Regions from separate parts of the Actinotalea sp. JY-7876 genome, predicted to be linked through region 2. Evidence: riboswitches for the same ligand, from Rfam matches in the RefSeq annotation. Region 2 holds a riboswitch; each other region holds the start of a gene.
The links. Region 2 has a riboswitch for cyclic di-GMP ahead of H2O74_RS11380 (BldC family transcriptional regulator). Riboswitches for the same ligand answer to the same signal wherever they lie in the genome.
Positions count from the first base shown of each region.

Region 1: another riboswitch for cyclic di-GMP. It lies ahead of H2O74_RS04150 (hypothetical protein); the one in region 2 lies ahead of H2O74_RS11380 (BldC family transcriptional regulator).
Region 3: another riboswitch for cyclic di-GMP. It lies ahead of H2O74_RS03050 (hypothetical protein); the one in region 2 lies ahead of H2O74_RS11380 (BldC family transcriptional regulator).

Region 1 covers NZ_CP059493.1:864,411-870,144, forward strand. Annotated here, with positions in the region: gene H2O74_RS04145 (hypothetical protein) at 1-1,492, shown strand, start outside; cyclic di-GMP riboswitch class I at 1,720-1,794, shown strand; gene H2O74_RS04150 (hypothetical protein) at 1,878-3,053, shown strand; gene H2O74_RS04155 (hypothetical protein) at 2,990-4,300, opposite strand; gene H2O74_RS04160 (polysaccharide biosynthesis tyrosine autokinase) at 4,302-5,734, opposite strand, start outside.
Region 2 covers NZ_CP059493.1:2,444,016-2,449,749, forward strand. Annotated here, with positions in the region: gene H2O74_RS11370 (hypothetical protein) at 1-670, opposite strand, end outside; gene H2O74_RS11375 (SDR family NAD(P)-dependent oxidoreductase) at 1,796-2,569, shown strand; gene H2O74_RS11380 (BldC family transcriptional regulator) at 2,658-2,888, opposite strand; cyclic di-GMP riboswitch class I at 2,907-2,982, opposite strand; gene H2O74_RS11385 (Hsp20/alpha crystallin family protein) at 3,074-3,550, opposite strand; gene adhE (bifunctional acetaldehyde-CoA/alcohol dehydrogenase) at 3,840-5,734, shown strand, end outside.
Region 3 covers NZ_CP059493.1:616,328-622,061, forward strand. Annotated here, with positions in the region: gene H2O74_RS03030 (hypothetical protein) at 1-142, shown strand, start outside; gene H2O74_RS03035 (S26 family signal peptidase) at 174-752, shown strand; gene H2O74_RS03040 (hypothetical protein) at 776-1,567, shown strand; gene H2O74_RS03045 (SGNH/GDSL hydrolase family protein) at 1,593-2,474, opposite strand; cyclic di-GMP riboswitch class I at 2,575-2,649, shown strand; gene H2O74_RS03050 (hypothetical protein) at 2,868-3,266, shown strand; gene H2O74_RS03055 (uracil-DNA glycosylase) at 3,259-4,017, opposite strand; gene H2O74_RS03060 (DUF3263 domain-containing protein) at 4,183-4,482, shown strand; gene H2O74_RS03065 (LytR C-terminal domain-containing protein) at 4,512-5,135, shown strand; gene H2O74_RS03070 (NAD(P)/FAD-dependent oxidoreductase) at 5,249-5,734, shown strand, end outside.

The sequences.
Region 1 (5,734 bases), 1.6 Mb from region 2:
CGCCAGGACCTCGGTGCTCAACCCGGCCCCGGGTGCCAACCGGTCGAACTTCGCCGTGGTGGGCCTCGGTGGCCCGCGCGGCGACCAGGTGGTGCTCTACAACCACCGCGGCTCCGTCCGGCTCAACGCGGACCTCCAGGGGTTCTTCGTGGCCGCCGACACCGGGAAGGTGCACGCCGCCTCGGCCCCGCTCCTGGAGGCGACCCTGGCCGCGGGGGAGTCGCGCACGATCCGCGCCGCCGGTGCGCCCGCCGGCGCGACGGCCGCCAAGATCCAGGTCCGCGCCCACGACGCGCAGGGGGGCACCGCCCTCACGGTGTGCCCCGGGACGCAGGTCGCGGGCGCCTGCGCCGCGACCTCGGTCCTGAACCCGTACCCCGGCCGCGACAGCACCAACGTCGCGTACGTGCGCCTCGGGGAGGACGGTGCGCTCACCGTGCGGAACACCTCGGCGAGCGTCGGTGTGACGATGACGCTCCTGGGCCTCGTGGGACCGCTCGACGCGCCCGCCGCGCCACCCGCCGCTCCCGTGCCGCCACCCGCCGCGCCCGCGCCGACGCCGACGCCGACGCCGGCGCCGAGCCCGGCGCCCCCGCCCGCCGTGGGCGCCGTGGAGCCGACGGCGGCCACCACCGGTGTGCCCGACGGCACGCCGCTCACGCGGCACGACGGGGACCTGGTGATCACCGAGCCCGGGACCGTCATCGACGGCAAGGACATCCACGGCTTCGTCTCGATCCGCGCGGCCGACGTCACGATCCGCAACTCCGTGGTCCGGGGGAGCGGGACCGGCTCCTACAGCACCGGTCTGGTGAGCTGCCTCGACGCGGCCTGCCGCGGCGCCGTCATCGAGGACACCACCCTCGTGCCCAAGCAGCCGTCGCCGTGGATCACGGGCATCCTCGGGCACGACTACACCGCCCGGCGCGTGGACGTGCACCACGTCGTGGACGGCTTCGGCATCTTCGACACCGGCAACGGCGGGGGACCCGTCGACGTGGTGATCGAGAGCAGCTGGTGCCACGACCTCAGCTACTTCGCCCGCGACCCGCAGCAGGACGGCGGGCCGAGCCACAACGACTGCATCCAGATCCAGGGCGGTTCGGCGATCCGCATCACGGGCAACAGCCTCGAGTCGTTCATGTCGACCGCCGTGGGCGACCAGAGCTACGACGCCCGCAACCGGGGCGCCGGCCTCATGGTGACGCCGACGGTCGCGCCGGTGACCGGTGCCACGGTGACGAAGAACTGGTTCGACGGGGGCTACGCCTCGGTCTCGGTCTCGCGCGGTGGCTACGAGCGCATGCACTTCGGCACGCTCACCGGGAACCGTTTCGGGCGGAACCAGTTCGACCACGGACGTGGCTCCCGGTACGTCATCCGGGTGCGCGAGGGCGTCACGTTCGACTCGTCGCTCACGGGGAACGTCTGGGCGGACGGGGCCGGACCGCTCGCGCTCGGGCGCGACCTCGGCATCCGGTACGACCCGTGACGGCTCCGCCGTGCGACCGCGCGGCGCGGCGGGGCGGCGGTCCTGCACGTGGCGGTGGCGCCCGGTGCCCGGTGCATGACCCGGAAACTGCGCGGGCGAGCCATTCGCGGACGGTCCCGAGATATTCCGTCGTAATGTCCGAATAACCCGGACCGGGCTGATCCGTGCGGGTGACGCCACCTCGACGTGCTGGACCGGCGGAAATGGCCCACGTACGATCCGGTGGTCCACGAGAATGGCAAACCTGTCGCGAGGCAGGGGCGCAAAGCCATGGAACCCCCGCGGTCCGCCAGGCTACCGAATCGACGGAGCACCTCCTGTGCTTGAGCCTCGACCGTCCCGCTCGGCCCGGCGCGGCGCACGCGCGCCCTCCGGCCGTCGCGCGATGGTGGCGCTCGCCCTGGCCGGCGTGCTGGTCGCCACACCGACGGCCGCCGCGGAGGTCGCCCCGACGCCCACCGTCGCGGCTCGCGCCACCGTGGCCGTCCCGGCGGCCACGCCCTCGGCCGGCGATGTCCTCGCGCCCGCGGACGCGGCGCCCTTCGCGGCCGTCACCCTGACGGGGGCGCCGGTTCCGGGCGCGCTCGACATGCCCGCCGCCGCGGCGTCGAGCAGCCAGGTCCCGTCGGCGTACGCGCTCGCGCCGGCCCCCCTCGTGACGGCGCCGGCCCCGGACGTGGTGAAGCCGGACGCGTCGAGCACGGGCGTGAGGGCGGGCTCGCGGCTCCAGACCCATCGTGGGGACATCGTGGTGACGCAGCCCGGCACGGTGCTGGAGAACCTGGACGTGTACGGCTTCGTGACCGTGAAGGCCGCCGACGTGACCATCCGCAACACGCGCGTGCGTGGCAGCGGTCCGGGGTCCTTCGACACCGGTCTGATCAACGCCAACGACGCGCGCGTCAAGAACCTGGTGGTCGAGGACGTCACGCTGGTCCCCGACTTCCCGTCGTACTGGATCAACGGGATGCTCGGTCACGACTACACCGCGCGGCGCGTGAACACCTGGAACGTGGTCGACGGGTTCGGCATCTACAACATCCACGGCACGGCGGCGAACGTGCGGGTCGAGTCGAGCTACGTCCACGACCTGGCCTACTTCTCGCCGGACCCGAACCACTCGGACAACCAGACGCACAACGACGCGATCCAGATCCAGGGTGGCTCCAACATCCAGATCCTCGGGAACACGCTGTCGGTGTGGCGGTCCACGACGGCCGGGACGCAGAACTACGCATACCCGCAGGGTGGATTCGGTGTGATCCTGACGCCGAACGTCAATGCGGTGACGAATTCTCGGATCGACGGGAACTGGGTGGACGGGGCGCACATCCCGATCAAGCTGGTGACGTCCCAGAAGACCGGTCCGATGAACTTCGGTGAGGTCACCAACAACACGTTCGCCCGGGACATGCGCAACACGCCCATGGCGGGGAAGAACAACTGGTTCACGGTGCTCACCACGCCCGACCTGACGGTCATCACCAGCGGGAACGTCTACGCGGACGACGGCACAGCCATCGAGGTCCGCCGCGACAGCGGCACGGGCACCGCTCCCTGACCGGCCGCCGGCCCGGTGCCGGGCCGGGTGCTGGCCACCCCGAGCGCCAGCGCCACCCACAGGATCATGCCGACCGCGGACCGCGACGCGAGGGCGCTGTAGGTGAGCGGCAGGAGGAACGCGATCAGCGCTCCCTGGCGCGCCCCCGGGAGGCGGTCCCCACGCGTCCAGGCCCGGACCACGAGCACGGCCTGGGCACCGAAGTACAGGACGGCGAAGACGGTCCCGATGTCGACCGCGTACATGAGGAACGAGTTCTCGAGGCTCGTGGCGAGGCCACCCTGCGACGCGATCCGGTAGCTCGACGTCAGGCCGTGGCCGACGACCGCGTACTCCCGCCACGTCCGGCCGAAGAAGCTCAGGGCGTCGGTGCGGGCGCCGGTGGATCCCGTGTCGTCCGCGAAGCGTTCCCCGACGCCCTCGACGAGGCTCGTGGACAGCAGCGCCGCGGCGCCCCCGGCGAGGGCGCACAGCCCGAGCAGCCGGGCGTGCGCCGGCGCCGGGGAACGCAGCACCACCCACACGGCCACGACCGCGATGACGACGACGCCCGAGCGTGACTGGGTGATCGCGACGCCGGCGGCGAAGAGCGTGACGAGGGCCAGCTGGAGCGACGTGCGCCGCAGTCCCACGATGAGCGGCGCGGTCACGCACAGGAACATGGAGAGCGTCAGCGGGTGGTCGAACGTGGCCATCCAGCGGTCGAAGCCCTCGCGCCGGAACCACCACCGGGTCTCGTGCGAGCTCTGGTACAGCAGGATGCTCCCCGCGAACCACTGCACGACGGCGAGCGCGGCGGCCGCGCCGCCCAGCGCGAGCAGCGCCGTCCGCACCTGGGTCAGGCGCCCCGCGTCCCCGTCGACGACCGCCAGCACGAGGAGGAAGAGCGCGAGCGGGGCCACGACGACGTCGAGCAGGAGGGCGAGGCCACCCGAGCCGGCCTGCACGGTGGTGAAGGCCGCGACCGCCGTCACGAGGCCGAGGGTAAGCACGAGCAGGACGTGCTCGCCGGCCACCTGGGAGAGGCGCCGGGGCGCGTGCATGGCCTGCGCGACGAGCATGGCGACGACCAGCCAGGCGGCCGGGTGCATGCCGAGCGGGCCCGTCTCGTGCCCGGTGACGAGGTGGCCGGCTGCGGCGGGGATGCCCACCCACAGGCCGAGGATCGCGACGAGGGTCACGACCGGTCGGCGGCGCGTCGCCCAGGCGAGCGCCGCGCACCCACCCGCCCAGAGTGCGAGCAGCATCTCAGCGGTCGGCGCGGACGGACCGTTCCGGGGCCGCCTCACCGGCCGTGCGGCGTTCGGCCCCCGGGTCCTCGTCGGCCGGGGCTGGGCGCCAGACTGGCGTGCCCGGAGCCAAGGGCAGGCCGTCCGCGGGTGTCTGCTCGCGGGTCGTCGGCGAAGCCTCCTGGTCCTGCGCGTCGCCCGGGGCGCGCGGCGCGCGCCCCGTCGTCGCGTACGCCGAGGCGCCGTATCCTCCCGCGGTCACCGCGCTCGGCGCGCCGTTGAGGATCGTGCCCGCCAGCGGTGCACCGACCGCGGCGAGCCCTTCCACGGCGGCGCGTGCCTGCTCGCGCGTCGTCCCGCCGTACCGGACGACGAGGACGACGATGTCCGCGTGGGTCGCGACGACCGACGCGTCGGTGACCGGCAGCACGGGAGGGGTGTCCACGACGATCGTCTCGAAGCGTCCGCGGAGCTCGGTCACCAGCTCCCGCATCGCGTCGCTGCCGAGCAGCTCGGACGGGTTCGGTGGCAGCGTGCCGGCGGCGAGCACCTGGAGGCCGTGCTGGCCCCAGGGCTGCAGCACGTCGTCGACCTTCACGGCACCGGCCAGGACGTTGGTCAGCCCGGCGGAGCCCTCGATCCCGAGCCGCTGCGCGACCATGGGCCGGCGCATGTCCGCCTCCACCAGCAGGACGGACCTGCCGGCCTCGGCGAGCGTGATCGCGAGGTTGCAGGCGGTCGTCGTCTTGCCGTCGCCCGGGACCGCGGACGTGACCACCACGACCTGCATCCGCTTCGTCACGGCGCTGAACGTCAGGTTCGTCCGCAGCTGGCGGTACGCCTCCGCCCGGGGCGAGCCCGGCTCCGCGTCCACGATGAGCAGCTCGCCGGCCCCACCGCGGCGCCGGCGCCCTTCGGCGCCGATCGTGGCGAGCGTGGGCAGCCCGGTCGCCCGCTTGAGGTCGTCGAGGCTGCGGACGGTGCGGTCCAGCATCTGGCGGGCGATCGACAGCGCCAGCCCGAGGGCGATCCCGGCGAGCGCCGCGACGCCGATGTTGAGCGTCGTCCGCGGCGAGATGGGCTCGGGGTTCAGCGTCGGCCCCGAGATCACGGTGAGCGACACGCTGGCCCCGCTCGCCGCATCCGTGCTGTCGAGGCGGGAGATCAGCGGGCCGAACTCGGTGGCGATCGCCTCGGCGATCCGCAGCGCGCGGTCGGTCTCGGTGTCCGTCACGGTCGCGGTGAGCAGGATCGTCTCCGGGTCCACCAGCGCCGACACGCGCGACGTCACCTCGGCGGGCGTGAGGTCGATGTCCGGCTGCGCGGCGACCTCCTGGGCGAGGAGCTCGCTGCTGAGCACGCCGACGTAGGAGTTGATGCGGCGCTGCGCGAACTCGTCCGCCTGCAGGGCCGTCCCGGTGTCCGTGGAGGCCGCGACGAAGAACGTCACCG
Region 2 (5,734 bases):
TCGTGAACGGGTCCGATGCCACCACCTGCGCCAGCGGCGGTCGCTCAATCGGCTCGACCTGGAACCCCGCGTCGGTCAGCGCCGTCACGATCGCCGTCTCCACTCCCTTCGACGCGTCGATGAAATAATCCCCGCTGGGCAAGGGCGCTCCACCGAGGGCGTACAAGTACTGGGTGTCCCTCGGCAGCATCGGGTACCCGGTTGTGCCGATGACCGTCGATCCCGGCGGCAGGAATGTCGCCGTGCCGGAGCGCACGACCTGGCCAGCGGTGTAGGAGCCCTCGACAAGGACTACCCACGGCTTGGTGCTCGCACCGGGCGCCTCGGGCGCCCTGGCCGGCTGAGCGCCCGCCGAGCCCACATCGCGCAGCAGCGGTACCGCACCGGTCGTGTCCATGACGCCCACAGCTGCAGCGCCCATACCCGCAGCAGGTGTCACCACAAGTGTCGCGGACGCATCGCCGATGGCGACCAGCACCTGCCCCGCGGCGTCCGCCTGAACCTCGCGTCCAGCGGACGTGACGCTGTAGCCGACGAAGCTCGCTGGCAGGCCCAGGTGCCCGCGCGCCCACCCGTCGGCGAGCGTCAGTCCGTAAGCCACCGACACCGTCATCAGGACTCCGAGCAGCGCACTGACGCCGGCCAGCAACCCGGTCCACCGTGAACGCACACCGCCTCCTTCGTCGGACGGCGTCCGGCCGGCGGGCGTCACCCCGCCGGGCGGACGCCGGTGCTCAACCCCGCCCGCAAGTGGGGAAGGTCACCAGGCGCCCACGGGACGTAGGTGTGACCGTAGTAGAAGCGGGTCGCGTTTCCCGGCAGCAGGCGAAGGCGACAACCGCGGCGGCGGCGTGCAGCTGTTTGCGCATACGGGTTTCCCTTCCTTCTCTATCCGTCACGGGCGCGCGGATTCGCGCCCCGGCTCCCTCGCCTTGGACGCGGGAATTTCGCTTCGAGCTCCGCGGACTTAGTCGTCGGCCGCCTCGACCAGTGCGGTTCGGATCGCTTCGAGCTCGGTGACGTGCGCAGTGAAGAACGCGTCCTCCAGCTCCGTGCGCACCTCCGCGACTGTCGACGGAAGGTTGGACGCCTCGCGGCATCCGAAGTCCGTCGCGGCGAGCGACCGCTCACGGCTCGCGAACTGCTCCAAGACGCCGGTCGGCGGGGGGCGCCCTGGGCCCATAGCGCGTCGTACTCGGCAGTCAGATCCGCCAAGAGCTGGTCCGGACCGCCGAGTGACTCGAGTCCGGGTTGCCGCCGGCCGGGACCCCTGAACCGCGACGGAGCCGGCCAGCCTGCGGCGGAGTGGGTCGATGCGAAAGGACCCGTAGTCCTCGACCGCCTCAGCACCGACTCCTGGTGGCACAACCGCAGGACCAGCGCCCGCCGCCAGGAGTTCTCCTACGGCTTGCAATCCGTCGACCGCCTCGGGCGCCGAGCCGACCGCGGGGAGCCGTCAGCAGGCGACCCAGGTCGCGCCCCGGTAAGCCCCAAGACCGCGCGGACGTCGACGACGTCGGACGCTTTGACGGCACCCCAGGAGCACGCCAGCGTGCAGTGGCGACGTTCGAGGACCTCGCACTGAACGGGCCGTTCGACGTCGGGGGTGACGCAGGGGTCAGCAGCCCGGCGCAGGAGTGGGTGGAGACCCTGACCCCGAGGAGCGGGCCGGTCCTGCTCGAGGCCGCATGGACGATCGTCGGGCGCCTACCGCCGCACCGGCACGGACCGGTTCGACCGGTGCGTGCGGTCCGCGCGAGGATGTGGGGCCCCGTCCCGGCCGAAGGAGTCCCCCGTGTCCCGCATCCTCGTCACCGGCTCGAGCGACGGCATCGGCCTGGAGACCGTCCGTCAGCTGCTCGCCGCCGGGCACGACGTCGTCGGCCACGCGCGCGACGCCGCGCGTGCGCGTGACCTGCGCGCCGCCCAGCCCGGGGTGAGCGACGTCGTCGTCGGGGACCTGGCCTCGCTCGCCGAGACGCGCGCCCTGGCCGGGGCGGCGACCGCCGCGGGCCCGTTCGACGTGGTGATCCACAACGCGGGCATCGGCGGCGGGGTCAGCGAGCGCACGGTGACCGAGGACGGCCTGGAGCGCATCCTCCAGGTCAACGTGGTCGCCCCGTACCTGCTCACCGCGCTGATGCCCCGTCCCCGCCGGCTCGTCTACCTGACCTCCGGCCTGGAGTCCCAGGGCCGCACGCACCTCGACGACCTGCAGTTCGAGGCGCGCGCGTGGGACGGGATGCAGGCGTACTCGGACTCCAAGCTGCTCGACGTCACGCTCGCGTTCGCCGTCGCGCGCCTGTGGCCCGAGGTGGTCGTCACCGCGGTCGACCCCGGCTGGATCAAGACGAAGCTGGGCGGCCCGGGCGCGTGGGACGAGGTGGACGAGGGCGCCGCGACGCAGGTCTGGCTCGCCACGTCGGACGACGACGCCGCGCGGGTGACCGGCGCGTACCTCAAGCGCCACGAGGTCCAGGTCGCGAACCCCGAGGCCCGCGACACCGCCCTCCAGGATGGCCTGCTCGCCCGGCTCGCCGCGCTCACCGGGGTCGAGCTCCCCCGCTGAGCCGCCTGCGGCACGGACGAGGACGGCACGGACGACGACGGCCCCACCGGTCGTCACCGGTGGGGCCGTCGTGGGAGCGCTGGGGTCCTCAGTCCTCGCTGGTGCGCGGCTGCGGCACGCCGTTGAGCAGCCCGCGGACCTCGGCCTCGCTGTAGCGGCGGTGGCCGCCCAGCGTGCGGATGGCGGAGAGCTTGCCCGCCTTCGCCCAGCGCGTGACCGTCTTGGGGTCGACGCGGAACATGCTCGCGACCTCGGAGGGGGTCAGGAGCGAGTCCGGGGCGTCATTGCGGGTGCCGGAGGGGGATCCCTGAGGGGACATGGTGCAACTCCTTCGTCGTTCGGTGCGTCCGGCCGACCTCGAGGGTCCCGTGACTTTGCGTCCCCACCTCGCGGTGGGTTTGCCCTTGTCGCTGACGGGGACAGGTTCCCACATTCCGGACATCGACGCAAAGCGCGTGTCGGCCGCACCCCATCTTTCACCCGCGTCCAGCCCTCCGGGCCGGCTCAGCTCCCCGCCGAGCCCCCCGACGCCTCGGCGCCCCGCCCCCCGCCGATCGTGGTCGCGGGCGAGCCGTGCTGGACCTCGATCCGGCGCGAGCGCGACTCCTCCGCCACCGGGATGGTCAGGGTCAGGACGCCGTCGGCGTAGGCGGCCTGCACCCGGTCGAGGGCGAGGCCGCGACCCACCGTGAGCTGGCGGACGTACGTGCCCGAGGCCCGCTCCCGCGCGAGCCACTGCACGTCCGCGTCGGTGGGTGCCGTGCGCTCGGCCCGGATGGTGAGCGTGCGGTCCTCGACGTTGACGTCCACCGAGCCCGGGTCGACGCCCGGCAGGTCCACCTGCAGCACGTAGTGGTCGCCCGCGCGGTAGAGGTCGAGCGGCATCGCGGCGGTCTGCGGCGCCTGCGCCGCCTCGCGCACGGAGCCCAGCAGCTGGTCCATCCAGCGCGTCGGGTCGATCGGTTCCAGTCGAGCAGCCATGTGAGTCCTCCCCTCGGACACACCCCGGACCATCCGGGGTCCGACCCGCCCGGGGCGTTCGCTCGCACCGGGCGGCTACCTCCGGTTCTAGCACTCGCCCCCGGGGAGTGCCAGGGGACAGGGACCACTGTCCCGGGGACCTTTGGCACAGCCCGGAGCCGCGACGGGCTCGTACCGTGGGACGTGGATCAAGGGCGATCCGCCCCATCCGCACCAATACCGGGAGAGTCCCGTGGCCGCTCGCTCCGCACCCCGTCCCGCCCCTGAGCCTGACGCTGCGCCCCGCGCCGTGGCGTCCCCGATCGACGCCCTCGTCGCCGGCGCCACCAAGGCGCTCGCGCAGTACGCGTCGTTCACCCAGGCCGACGTCGACCACATCGTGAAGAAGGCGTCGGTCGCCGCGCTGAACCAGCACGGCGAGCTCGCGCGCCACGCGGTCGCCGAGACCCGCCGCGGCGTGTTCGAGGACAAGGCCGTGAAGAACATCTTCGCGTGCGAGCACGTCACCAACTCGATGGCCGAGCTCAAGACGGTCGGCATCGTCTCGCGCGACGACCTCCACGGCATCGTGGAGATCGCCGAGCCCGTGGGCGTCGTCGCCGGCATCACGCCGGTGACCAACCCGACGTCGACGGCGATCTTCAAGGCGCTCGTGGCGCTGAAGACGCGCAACCCGATCATCTTCGCGTTCCACCCCTCCGCGCAGGAGTCCTCCGTCGCGGCGGCCCGCGTGGTGCGCGACGCCGCCGTCGCGGCCGGCGCCCCGGAGCACTGCATCCAGTGGGTCTCCGAGCCGTCGATCGCCGCGACCCACGAGCTCATGAACCACCCCGGCGTGGCGCTGATCCTCGCCACGGGCGGCAACGCGATGGTCAAGGCCGCGTACTCGTGCGGCAAGCCCGCGCTCGGCGTCGGCGCCGGCAACGTGCCCGCCTACATCGAGGCGACGGCCAAGCTCAAGCGCGCCGTCAACGACGTCGTGCTGTCCAAGGCGTTCGACAACGGCATGGTGTGCGCCTCGGAGCAGGCCGTCATCCTCGACGCGGAGATCTACGACGCCGCCATGGCCGAGTTCGACATCCTGCACGCCTACCGCGCCACGCCGGCCGAGAAGGCCATGCTCGAGCGCTTCATCTTCGGCGTCGAGGCGGACTCGGCCAACTGCGGCGGCGCCAAGCTCAACGCCTCCGTCGTCGGGCAGAGCCCGCAGTGGATCGCCCAGCAGGCCGGGTTCACGGTGCCCGAGGAGACCTCGATCATCCTGGCCGAGGTCGGTCAGGTCGGTCCCGCCGAGCCGCTCACGCGCGAGAAGCTCTGCCCGGTCCTGGCGGTCCTGCGCGCCGACTCGCGCGAGCACGGCATCCGCCTCGCCGAGCAGATGGTCGAGTTCGACGGTCTCGGGCACAGCGCCGCGATCCACACCGAGGACAAGGAGCTCTCGGAGGAGTTCGGCAGCCGCGTCAAGGCGATCCGCATCATCTGGAACTCGCCGTCGTCGCTCGGTGGCATCGGCGACATCTACAACGCGTTCATCCCGTCCCTCACGCTCGGCTGCGGCTCGTACGGCGCCAACTCCGTCTCGAACAACGTCTCGGCGGTCAACCTCGTGAACATCAAGCGGATCGGCCGTCGCAACAACAACCTGCAGTGGTTCAAGGTCCCGGCCAAGACGTACTTCGAGCCGAACGCCATCCGCTACCTGGCCGACATGCCGGACGTGCACCGCGTCACCATCGTGACCGACGCGACGATGACCAAGCTCGGGTTCGTGGACAAGGTCCTGGACGTGCTCGGTCGTCGCCCGGAGAAGATCGCGCTGCAGATCCTGGACGACATCGAGCCCGAGCCCAGCATCGCGACGGTCGACCGGGGCGCGGAGGCGATGCGCCACTTCAACCCGGACACGATCATCGCGCTCGGTGGCGGCTCCCCCATGGACGCCGCGAAGGTCATGTGGCTGCGCTACGAGCACCCGGAGATCGTGTTCGCGGACATGCGCGAGAAGTTCTTCGACGTCCGTAAGCGTGCCTTCAAGTTCCCGACGCTGGGCGAGCGCGCCAAGCTCGTCTGCATCCCGACGACGTCGGGCACGGGCGCGGAGGTGACGCCGTTCGCGGTGATCACGGACCAGAAGACGGGCGTCAAGTACCCGCTCGCGGACTACGCGCTCACGCCGACCGTCGC
Region 3 (5,734 bases), 1.7 Mb from region 2:
CATGCGGGTCTCGGTCGTGGCCGACAAGACGACCGTCGAGTTCACGGCGACGAAGATCGGGCAGACGTGGACCTCCACGGCGATCAGCCCGGTCATCCCGGCCGCGGAGATCAAGTCCGTCGCCGTCGTCATCACCAAGTGACCCACTGAGTCGCTGAGCTGACCCGCACGTCGTGTCGGGCAGGCCGGGTGCGCACGCGGCCGGCGCGGGAACCCCGCGCCGGCTGCTGCGCCGCGCCGGCGACGTGGTGCTCGCGCTCGTCGGCGTCACGCTCGCGTGGCTGCTGTGGCCGTCCTCGCTCGGGGGCTGCACCACGCTGACGATCGTCTCGGGCGACTCGATGCTGCCCACCTACCAGACCGGTGACCTCGTGGTCTCGCGCTGCGGCCCGGTCGAGGTGGGTGACGTCATGGTCTACCGGCCGGACGGCTTCGGCGGTTCGCGCATCATCCACCGGGTCATCGGCGGGGACGCCGCGGGCTGGGAGCTCCAGGGTGACAACAACGACTGGGTCGACCCCTTCGAGCCTGCGGGCGAGGAGGTGCTGGGCACGGCGGTGCTCCACCTGCCCCATGTCGGCGGGATCGCGTCGATCTTCCTCAGCCCGCTGACCTGGGTCTCCGTGCTGGTGATCGCCGGCGCGTCCCTGCTGTGGCCCTCGAAGGACGACCCTCCCGACGGTGGTGCAGGCGACGCCGCGGACGCGGCGCCGGTCCAGCCCGAGCAGGTTCCGGTCGGGGCGCCGCGCTAGAGGGCACGGAGCAGGTCAACAGCATGGTCGAGAAGGGAGGGGACGACGTGAGGAAGCGCTTCGCGGTCGTCGTCGTCCTCCTGGTGGCTGTGCTCGGCAGCGCGACGCTCGGGAGCGCCTCCTCGCTCACCGTCAGGGGCGGGGTCATCGACGCCTTCACGGCCTCGCGCCCGTGCGGCGACGGCGCGGGCGCCACGGTGAGCGACCCGGCCGCGACGACGCAGACGCGGGTGCGCCTCACGGTGCCCGCCGACTGCGTCGGCCGACGGCTCCAGCTGACCCTGGTCGACGCCTCCGGCGCCGCGAAGCACGCAGCGAGCGTCGTCCTGGCCGCGCAGGTGCAGGACGTCGTCGTCCCCGCGTACCAGCCGTCCGCGGGTGTCCGGGTGCACGCGACGGTCGACGGTTGGAACCTGGCCACGACGTGGACGTACGCGCCGCCGGTCACGTGCCGGATCGTCGACAACCCCGCGGCCACCTGCACGGCCGTCGTCACCGAGGTGGCGGACCGCTCGTGGTTCGCCGACCCGAAGCGTCGCAGCTTCACGGTCGTCGTGACCTCGCCCTCGACGCCCGGCGGGGCGTGGGAGCTGGTCTACGACCTGGCGCACCCCGTCTTCGGGGGCACGCCGGAGGTCCTCTGGGGGCCGTCCAACGTCGCGGCGCAGACCGGCTGCGCGCAGCGCCCGACCTTCGTGCTGCGCGGCACGGGGAACATCCGCACGGTGTCGGCGGGTCAGCAGCGCTCCGTCGTCCTGATGGCAGACAGCTGGACGGACATCTTCGGGAGCAGGAACATCCTGCGGTGCTCGTGATCCAGCCGGGACCCTGCTGCGGGGCTCAGCGCTCCACCGGCGTGAGCTCGGGCCGCTTGGGCCGCCGTGCGTCACCGCTGGACCGGCGCCGCAGGCGTCGCGTCGCCCACGGGTAGGCGTGCTCGCGGAACCACTCCGCGTCCTGCTGGACGCGCGCCGCGAGCGGCACGGGCGGCAGCGGCGTGAGCGGGTCGTCCCAGGCGGCGTCGTCGGGCTCGAGCCCCAGGCCGACCAGGGCCGCCTGCGCGACGCGCCGGTGCCCCTCGGTCGTGAGGTGGATCCGGTCCGGCGCCCACATGCGCCAGTCGCGAAGCGAGCGCATCCCCCACACGTCCGCCACGTAGGCGCCGTGCTTGCGTGCGATCGACCAGATGTGCGCGTTGTAGACGCCCGCACGCCACCGCGTGCGCCGGACGACCGGGCTGTCCTTGGCGTCCATGCCGGTCGCGAGCAGCACGTCGACGCCGGCCGCCCGCAGCCGCGCGACGGCCGCCTCGAGGCGTTCCGCGAGCACGTCGGGGTCCGCCGCCGGCCGGAGCATGTCGTTGCCCCCGCCGACGACGCTCACGAGGTCCGGACGCAGCTCGAGGGCGGCCGGCACCTGCTCGCGCAGGATCGGCTCCAGGAGGCGACCCCGCACGGCGAGGTTGGCGTACTGCACCGGGGCGTCGCCCTGCCCGATGCCGGCGCGCTCGGCCAGGTGCGCGGCCAGCAGGTCCGCCCAGCCCCGGCACACGAGCGTGGGGTCGACGGCGGTGGTGGTGGTCGGCGGGGCACCCCCGGGGACGTCCCACAGGCCCTCGGTGAACGAGTCGCCCAGCGCCACGTAGCGGCGCCACGGCGCGGTGCGGCCCGGCGGTGCGGTCGGCTGCTCGTCGTCGCCGTGCGGCGTCCGGGTGAATTCCACGCCTCCCAGTGTGCGCCGATGCGACACAGACGCCCAATCCGGGCGCGGAGCCGGAAGGGGGGCTGGACCGCCGGCGTGTGATGGGTCACTCTTGGCTCGTCAGCGACAAGGGCAAACCCACCGCGAGGTGGGGACGCAAAGCCACGGGACCCCTCGGGTCAGCCGGGCCACCGAACGTGAGGTCCACCATGAGCAGCACGCTTCCCGTGCGATCCGGCTCCACTCCTCTGTGCCACGACGCCGCGCGCGTCCCCCTCGGCCTCGGCCTACCCGCCTCCTGAGCACGTTCTCAGGACGCTTCCCGCACGCCCCCGGGCGTGCGACCGCCGGCAGGACGTCGGCGCAGGGGATCACCGGACGGATCCGGTGACGTGGACCACCAGGAGGGTGGAGATGGATCGACGGACGAGGAAGGCGGCATCGGTCGCACTCGTGGCGCTCGCCCTGGTGGGCGTGCGGACGGCGTCCGCGGCCGGGGTCGACCTGGGGGGTCAGCAGGTCCTGGTGGGGGAGGACGGGGTGCAGGGGTGCAGCTCGTCGCAGATCGAGGTCCGGTACGACGTCGCCTACGACGCCGCACTGCAGGGATACGGCGTGAGCGGGGCCCGGCTGTCGGGGCTGGACACCGCTTGCGAGGGACACGACGTGGTCGTGACCCTCAGCGGGCCCGGGGGGGTCGCGCTGGCCGAGCTGTCCGCAGTGATCGGTGCGTCGGAGACGACGGTCCCGGTGCCGGCGAACGTGCCGGTGCCGGCTGAGGAGCTCACGGGGGTGAGCGTCGTCCTCAGCTAGTTCGCGGTCGCAGGACCGCGGCGCCCGACGTGGCGCCGTCCCCTGGGGAGGGGGCGGCGCCGGTCGGTCGGGTCTGCTGGTCGGGGGACCAGCGCACGGGAGGCGCGCCCTGCTCGGCGAGCAGCGCGTCGACGCGGGAGAACGGCCGGGAGCCGAAGAAGCCCCGGGACGCCGAGAGCGGGCTGGGGTGCGCGCTCTCGACCACGGGGACGCCCCCGAGCAGCGGGCGGACCTGCTGCGCGTCGCGGCCCCACAGGAGGGCGACGAGCGGCCCGCCCCGTTCCACGAGCGCCGTGACGGCGCGGTCGGTGACGTCCTGCCACCCGAGGTGCCGGTGCGAGCCCGGTGCGCCGGTGCCCACGGTGAGGACCCGGTTGAGGAGCAGGACGCCCTCCTGCTCCCAGTCGCTGAGGTCGCCGTCGGGCCCGCGCACGACGCCGACGTCGTCCGCGAGCTCGCGGTGGATGTTCTGCAGCGAGCGGGGCAGCGGGCGCACCCCGGGCGCCACCGAGAAGGACAGGCCGACGGCGTGCCCGGGCGTCGGGTACGGGTCCTGGCCGATGACGAGCACGCGGACGTCCGCCATGGGCCGCGCGAACGCGCGCAGGACGGCGTCGGGGGCCGGGAGCCAGGCCCGGCCGGCCGCGGACTCCGCGCGCAGCGCGTCGCCGATCTCGCGCAGCCGCAGCTCGACCGGTGCGAGGGCCGCGGCCCAGTCCGGGGCCATGAGCGCGTCGAGGGGCTGACGGATCACGCGGCGACCCTAGCCGCCGCCGCGCTCCCTTACTCGATCACCGCGCGGGGGTCATCCCGACGCGCCGGGACGAATGACACGCGTGTCATTCCGCGTCTACGATGAGCCGACGCCCGGGGACGGGCGACGACGCCGCTTCACCCTGGAGGACCCATGGACGCGATGGCCACCGCGCGCGACGCGGACCGCACGGACGCCCGGGTCCACGCCGCCGAGCTCTCCGAGCGCGACCAGCAGATCCTCGCCTTCGAGCGCCAGTGGTGGAAGTACGCCGGGGCCAAGGAGCAGGCGGTCAAGGAGCTCTTCGACATGTCCGCGACGCGGTACTACCAGGTGCTCAATGCGCTCATCGACTCGCCCGCGGCGCTGGCCCAGGACCCCATGCTGATCAAGCGCCTGCGCCGGATGCGCGCGTCCCGCCAGCGGGCCCGCACCGCGCGTCGTCTGGGTGTCGACGCCTGAGAGGCGGGGCGCCCGCTAGCCTGTCCGCCGTGAAGGCCGGCGACTACCCCTACCCCGCGGACGAGTTCGACGCCGCGGATGCCCGGGGCGGCCCACGAGGCGTTCACCGCGCACCGCGCTCGCGCCGCCGCCGTCTGCTGCCCTTCCTGGTCGTCCTCGTCGTCTTCCCCCTCCTCGCCTACGGCGCGGTCACGTGGCTCTCCGACTGGCAGGGGCTGGGCTCCGGGGGGACGCCCGCGGAGGGGACGTCCACCGAGGCCGACGAGGGGACCACCGAGGAGGAGCCGGTCGAGGAGGACGCCGGCGAGGCCGAGGTGCCCGTCGAGCCGGAGACGGAGGAGCCGGTCGAGACGACCCCGCCCCCGCCCCCGGTCGACCTCGCCACACCCGTCGAGGTGTTCAACGCCACGTCCCGCTCCGGCCTCGCGGGCGGTGCGGCCGAGCGTGTGGAGGAGGCCGGCTTCACGGCCGTGAGTGCCGGCAACTGGCAGGGCGACGACCTCGAGGCGTCGACCGTGTACTACGCGACGCCCGACCAGGTCACGACGGCGGAGCTCGTCGCGCAGACCCTCGGCATCACCGCCGTGCAGGAGTCCGCGGAGCAGGCGCCCGAAGGCGTCGTCGTCGTGCTCGCCGCCGACTACGAGGACTGAGCCGACCGCGTCGTGCGACGCAGGCGGCCGCCCGGGCCGCCGCCTGCGGTCGCCGCGACCGCCCCGAGCGGTGAGGATGCGGGGGACGGGACGGACGGACGACGGGAGCGTGCATGACGCGGGCGCTGGACGTCGTCGTCGTGGGCTCCGGACCCAACGGCCTCGCCGCCGCGGTGACGCTCGCGCGGGCGGGGCTCGAGGTCGTCGTGCTCGAGGCCCAGCCGCACCCGGGCGGGGGCGCCCGCACGGCGGACCTCGGCCTGTGGCCGGGCGTCGTCCACGACACGTGCAGCGCCGTCCACCCCATGGCCGTCGCCTCGCCGTTCTTCCGGCGGTTCGACCTGGCGGCCCGCGGCGTCGAGCTGGTGGCGCCCGAGGTGTCGTACGCCCAGCCGCTGGCCCAGGGGGCCGGGATCGCCTACCGCGACCTCGACCGCACCGCGCGGGAGCTCGGCGTCGACGGCGGCGCGTGGCTCGAGACCTTCGGGCCGCTCGTCGCGCACGCCGAGGCCCTCGTCGGTTTCCTCCTGGGCGACCGCCGCCACCTCCCGCGCGACCTGGTGACCGCGGTGCGCTTCGGTCTGCGGGCGTTCGAGCAG